2 regions of the Psychrobacillus sp. Z3-81 genome follow, and region 1 is predicted to be linked to the other one. Evidence: a T-box and tRNA genes for the amino acid it is inferred to sense, from the RefSeq annotation. Region 1 holds a T-box; the other holds one or more tRNA genes.
What was found. The T-box of region 1 lies ahead of serS (serine--tRNA ligase). A T-box ahead of a tRNA ligase gene usually reads a tRNA of that ligase, here a tRNA-Ser.
Positions count from the first base shown of each region.

Region 2: it encodes a tRNA-Ser, which carries the amino acid that the T-box ahead of serS (serine--tRNA ligase) is inferred to sense. The anticodon was not compared.

Region 1 covers NZ_JBWQPU010000026.1:2,771-6,192, reverse strand. Annotated here, with positions in the region: gene AC1ECF_RS17355 (glycosyl hydrolase family 18 protein) at 1-107, opposite strand, end outside; gene tadA (tRNA adenosine(34) deaminase TadA) at 183-653, shown strand; gene serS (serine--tRNA ligase) at 675-1,949, opposite strand; T-box leader at 2,002-2,210, opposite strand; gene AC1ECF_RS17340 (serine hydrolase) at 2,421-3,422, opposite strand, start outside.
Region 2 covers NZ_JBWQPU010000012.1:48,195-51,616, forward strand. Annotated here, with positions in the region: gene AC1ECF_RS13255 (ABC transporter substrate-binding protein) at 1-699, opposite strand, end outside; tRNA gene AC1ECF_RS13260 (tRNA-Gly) at 1,589-1,662, opposite strand; tRNA gene AC1ECF_RS13265 (tRNA-Asp) at 1,667-1,742, opposite strand; tRNA gene AC1ECF_RS13270 (tRNA-Ser) at 1,760-1,852, opposite strand; gene AC1ECF_RS13275 (vWA domain-containing protein) at 2,129-3,422, shown strand, end outside.

The DNA.
Region 1 (3,422 bases):
ACATCTGGATCTTCTATTCGGTTAATAGAAGCAAGGGTAGCACTGTTCGTATTAAATTGTTTCGCAATAGAATATAAGCTGTCGCCTTGTTTCACTACGTAAATCAATTTATCACTCCTTCGCATTACCTTATGCATACCATCTACAAAACATGCTAAAATATGCGAGAGGAGTTGACTCCAATGGATGAAAAATACATGACATTAGCAATAGAAGAAGCAAAAAAAGCGGAAGCAATGGGTGAGGTGCCGATTGGCGCAATTATTGTGTATGAAGGAGAGGTTATTGGAAGAGGACATAACCTTCGAGAAACAACTCAAAATGCAACCACGCATGCAGAGATGCTAGCTATCCAAGAAGCTTGTGATAAAGTAGGTAGCTGGCGTTTAGAAGATACTACTATGTATGTTACGTTAGAGCCTTGTCCTATGTGTGCAGGAGCCATCCTACAATCACGTATTCCTCGAGTAGTATACGGTGCAAGGGACTTGAAGGCTGGTTGTGTTGATTCCCTATATCACCTGCTACAAGATAATCGATTTAATCATACTTGTGAAGTGACAGAGGGTGTCTTAGCGGAAGCATGTGGCGAGTTGTTAACAAATTTTTTTAGAGAGTTAAGAGCGAAAAAAAAGAACCAAAAACGTGTTTGAACACGCTAATGGTTCTTTTTTTTACTTGATTACAGTTTTTCCACCCATATATGGACGAAGGACCTCTGGAATTACTACAGAGCCGTCCGCTTGCTGATAGTTCTCTAAGATAGCAGCTACTGTACGACCGATTGCAAGACCACTTCCGTTTAATGTATGCACATATTCTGGCTTCGCACCTTGCTCTCTTCTAAAGCGAATACCTGCACGGCGTGCTTGGAAGTCTTCAAAGTTACTGCAAGAAGAAATTTCTTTATATTCTCCATAGCTTGGTAGCCAAACTTCAATATCATACTTTTTCGCAGCCGTGAAGCCAAGATCTGCAGTACACATTAATAATACACGGTATGGTAAGCCTAGCAGCTGTAATACCTTCTCTGCATGTCCTGTTAACAACTCTAATTGCTCATAAGATTCCTCAGGCTTCACAAAGCGTACTAGCTCCACTTTATTGAATTGATGCTGACGAATTAAGCCACGAGTATCTCTTCCTGCAGATCCCGCCTCAGAACGGAAGCAAGCACTGTAAGCAGTGAATGCTTGTGGCAGCTGGTCACCATCTAAAATCTCGTCACGATAGAAGTTTGTAACTGGTACCTCTGCCGTTGGAATTAAAAAATAATCCTCTTCATTTACCAAGAATGCATCCTCTTCAAACTTTGGAAGCTGTCCAGTACCAGTTAAGCTTGTGCGATTTGCCATATACGGTGGAAGCATCTCTTCATAGCCATGTTCTTCAGAATGCAAGTCCATCATAAAGTTTAGTAAAGCACGCTCTAATCTTGCTCCCAACCCACGGTAGAATGCAAAACGACTTCCTGTTACCTTAGCAGCACGTTCAAAATCAACAATCTTAAGGTCCGTTACAATATCCCAATGTGCTTTTGCTTCAAAGTCAAAGTTCGGAACCTCTCCCCATTTGCGGATTTCTACGTTGTCATCCTCAGAATCGCCAATTGGCACACTGTCATGAGGAACATTTGGAATACGCATCATCATATGCTCAAACTTTTCTTCTACTTCTCTTAGCTCCTCGTCTAGCCCTTTAATTTCATCTCCAACCTCACGCATACGAACGATTAGGTCATCCGCATTTTCCTTATTGCGTTTCATTTGAGAGATTTTTTGAGAAACCTCGTTACGTTCTGCCTTTAATACCTCTGTTTTTGCAATTAAGTCACGACGCTTTTGGTCAAGTGGTTGGAACTGATCAAATTCTGAGATATCTTCTCCACGCTTTGCAAGCTTCGCTTTTACTTCTTCATAATGATCTCGAACAAATTTTACATCTAACATGAATATTCCTCCTTTAATTAGTAAAAAAAACGACAAAAAAGCCCTCATCCCCAAAAGGGACGAGAGCATACCCGCGTTACCACCCTGATTGACTCACTTTCGTAAGTCCGCTTGTCAAATAACGGCTTTTCAACCGGCCATAGCCTACTCATTCAGCTATGCAACTCAAGGACGGATTCACAAGGGCCTCTATCAGCTTCCACCAGCCGCTGACTCTCTACAAAAAACTTACTTGCTACTGCTTCCTATCATCGTTTTTAGTTCATGAAATTACTCATACTTTACTATACGTTTGAAGTTTTGGCAAGTGAATCCTTCGAAAAATAGCCTTTTTCCCTGAGGAGCTAATAGAGGCACTTCAGATAAAACAAGGAGAAAGCCAAGCAATATAAAGGAATCATACAAATAAAAGAATTTTCTTTTCTTAACCAAATAAAAAAGGGCTATGGAAATATCCATAACCCTAAGTTTTTAAAATAAGCCACTTATAAAGTCTGTCGTACTTGACCACAGACCACTGAAGAACTTACCTATCCCTTGGAACATCAAGCTAATCCAGCTAGCTTTTTCTACTGATTCAGTTGTCACTACGTCCACATCAGTACCATTGTCCATTATATAGCCATAGTCCGTGCCTTCTGTTTTTTCTATTTTTACTTTCCCCACTACGGTCCCTTTTTCTATAGGAGCTTCTATTGTCTCATTAGTAGGGACAAAAACAGCCTTGTACAGATCTTTTTCACTTGGCTTGATCATCATGGAAATAGGCTCTTTTGTTGCAATAGCTACTTCTTTTTCTTTCCCTTTTAAAACTTCTAATGTTTCATTACCAGGAATTTGATATCCCTCTGGAAAAAGATCTACCTTTGTGAATTGAGAAAAACCATAATCAAATAATGCTCTTGTAGCATCGAAACGCGCCTCATAGGATCCTTCTCCATTAGCATCTACTGCTTTCATCACAACTGCAATTACACGCATTCCGTTTCTTGTAGCAGTCCCAGTGAAAGAGTGTCCAGCGAAATCTGTCGTACCAGTTTTTAAGCCATCTACACCTTCATACTCATACACTAGCCCAGGTAACATCCAGTTCCAGTTGCTCATTTTAATTGCGTCGCTTGTCCCTTCACGGAAGGTTTTCTTAGGAATTTTTGTTGTTTCTAACACTTCCGGATAATCCTTTAATAATAGATAAGCTAATCGTGCCACCGAGCTTGCAGGCATTACATTTTCATCAGAAGCCCCTGTGCTAGCTGGATGCATTCCTTGCAAATCAGCATTATTTAAGCCGGTAGAGTTTACAAACTTTGCACCCTCCAAGCCCATTTCAGCTGCTTTTTCATTCATTAATTTAACAAAATTATCTTCTGTTCCTGCAATTGTTTCCGCAATAGCAATGGTAGCTCCATTTGCAGAGTAAATTGCCATTGCCTCGTATAATTCACGAATACTGTACGCACCATCCTCACGTAA
Region 2 (3,422 bases), on a different contig from region 1:
TAAATCTGGATTTAAATCCTTAATTTTTGTAAGTTGTGCATTATAATCAGATTGTCCTTTTTGGAACGTTTCAATAGTTAAGATATCAAGACCCATATTTTCAGCTTCAGCCTTCATGGTGTCGAATCCGGACTGTGTAAATAAGTCGTCGTTTCCATAAAGGATTGCTACCTTTTTCGCTCCATACTTGTTTACTGCTTTTTCTAGAGCAGCTGGTATAGCAAGAGATTCGGGAATGGAGTTACGGAAAACGTAATCTCCTATTTGCGGAATACCTGCAGCTGTTGTAGAAGTTCCCATAATAGGAATTCCGTTTAAGTCTGCTTCAGGACCTACTACATTCATCTCCGTACTAAGAGTTGGTCCGATAATTCCCACAATATCATTATCGCTCATTAATTTTTGCCCAACTGATAATGCTTGCTCCTGCTTACCGGCAGAATCTTCAATGACAAGCTCAATCTTCACTTCGCCTTTCTCGTTAATTTCTTCCAAGGCTAGTTCTAATCCGTTTGTAATAGCTTCTCCATAGGCAGCACCAGATCCAGTCATGAAAGAGATAACGCCTAACTTAGCTGACACAATTCCATCGGAGCTCCCGTTCTCTTCATTTGCCGAATCTCCAGCACCACAAGCCGCTAGTAAAAGTAACATCATGATGGAACCCAACAAATATATCCATTTAACCCCTGTTCTCATTGAACATCCCCCCTAAATTTTGAAATATTGTAACCTATCACTATATTAAATCTATTGTTTCGATACGTAAAGATATTATTTAGAATAATTAAAATAATTAGACTAATATAGTATATCGCAGTTTAAAGATCCTTTGAATCTTGTATATAGGTTTAGTTTCTAGAAAGGTTGTTATAGAGAAGGATTTCTGTTTTTGGATACATGAAGGTTCTATTAGAAGGTAATGATTTTTAGTAAATGGACTTACTTTTGTTCGAGAGAATTTACTCTCGTTCAAGAGAGGAATATTCTCGGATAGCTGTTGGTTACTATCGGATAAGGACGATTTATTCTCATTCAGCTAGAATACTCTCGTTCAGTGGGCAATTACTCTCGAAAAAGGTGATTTTATTCTCGGGTGTTCTAGGCTAGATATATCCCGGTAATCTCCTATCCGGAAACTGTTTTAGGTGAAACTGTTATGTTGAAGGGCATGGTCAATGTATGCAGGTCATATGGAAAAGGGCGAGATCCAGAAGCTTTCCTCTGTCATAGGCATTATAAAATTTACTCTCGTTCAAGAGAAGAATACTCTCGGATAGGGGATGGTTACTCTCGTATGGGCGTGGCTTACTCTCAGATAGGGACGATTTATTCTCATTCAGCAGGAATACTCTCGTTCGGTGAACAATTACTCTCGGATGGCCCCCATTTACTCTCGATCAGCCACCCCTTACTAGTTTGATTTATGCTAATATGTTTAACGGCAGATGGAGTATATCCACAGAGTACATGGTGGAGTAATAAGTAAAGCAAGTTATCCAGATGTGGATAACTTGCTTTTTTATAGAGGATTGAATAAAAAATAAAACCGACTGATTTGCATCAGTCGGCTGGATTATTATTTGTTTGGAGCGGGTGAAGGGAATCGAACCCTCATCATCAGCTTGGAAGGCTGAGGTTTTACCACTAAACTACACCCGCAAAATGGCGGTCCCGACCGGGATCGAACCGGCGATCTCCTGCGTGACAGGCAGGCATGTTAACCGCTACACCACGGGACCTATTTTATGAAAATAAATGGAGGAGGAAGAGGGATTCGAACCCCCGCGCGGTTTGACCCGCCTGTCGGTTTTCAAGACCGATCCCTTCAGCCAGACTTGGGTATTCCTCCAAATGTATAAGTTGTTTACGTGACAACATAAAATAGTATATTGCTTTTTTAAGAGAAATGCAATGTTTTTTTTAAAAAATATTTTGGTATTTTTTTCATGATTTTCTCATCGATATATAGAAACGCACAAATGGTTATGCATAGTAATCATGCGTTTTTTGTGACTTTTATCTTACACTGTGATAGTTCCTTGCGCTTATTTTAAAAAGGTGATGAAACATATACTTTTATTACCTCGTATGGAAATAAACACAATCTAAAGAGGTGGCCATAAGTATGAAGCACTTTATTTTATTATTAGCAATTCCATTATTCTTAGCTGGCTGTGTACAGAAAGAGTCGGAAGCAGAAACTAAGAAAGAGATTGAGCCGGAAAATGCTTCGGTGGAATCCTCTACAAAAGATTCTAATGAACATATAAATCCTGCCATCTTAGAGAAGATTCAAGAAGTGGTTATACCCACGACTATTGAAGAATGGCATGCCTCTAAGGCAGGCGTTTTTGCTTTAGATTACCCTTTTGAGCATGAGACCTCTAAATTCCCAAAGGACTCAAGGGAATTAAAGCAGGAGGAGCTTGAAGAGCTGAGGGCAGTGACAAAAGAAATGAATGATACACAAACTCTCTATAAGATGCTTCGTTATTACTTTGCCAGCAATGCATCAGAGGGGCTGCTGGAGGAACAAATTAATTATGCAGCGGAATTGACAGAGCCGTATCTTCCTGACCCATACAAAGAGCATTCTGTTACGGCAGAAGGAAATGCTGTGCCGTCTCGGGGAATATTACTTTTAGATGCGAGCTCTAGCATGCTTCTATCTGTAGAAGGTAAGCAAAAAATGAGTATTGCGAAGACTGCCGTTAAGCGTTTTGCGAGTACCATTGGAGAGGAAAGTGAGCTTTCTTTATATGTCTATGGGCACGCGGGAACACAGGCAGACAAAGATAAACAGTTATCCTGCTCGCAAATAGATGAAGTATATCCTCTTCAAAAATATGATCAGCAGAAGTTTGATTCAACGGTTGATGAAGTGAAGGCAAAGGGCTGGACGCCACTTGCAGAGGCAATTCGAACAGTCTATGAGGCGAATAAAAACTATGAAGGCTCTATTACTGTGTATATTGTAAGTGATGGAGCGGAAACTTGTGATGGAGATCCTGTAAAAGAGGCGGAAAGCTTTACGATGGATGGAGAAAATCGCAGGGTAAACATCATTGGATTTAATGTAGATCAAAAGGGTGAAGACCAGTTAAAAGCGGTAGCAGCTGCTGGGAATGGAGAATACCTATCTGCTGAAACGCAAGAAGACTTGAAGATTACCATTGAAGAGAAATGGATTATTCCAAGCAGCACAGATGTGATTTATAAAAAAATCAATGGAAACGATATTTGGGCAGCTTCCAATGCCAAATATAATGTAGGACAAAACTTTATTAAGCTTCAATCAATCATAGCAATTGAAAGTGCACGTATTAGAGATATGATAATTCTGTTAGAAGAGGAAGCAATCTTTACAAAGGAGCAAAGGGGTGAGCTCTTAAAGATGGCGGGGGAACAACAACAGCAGC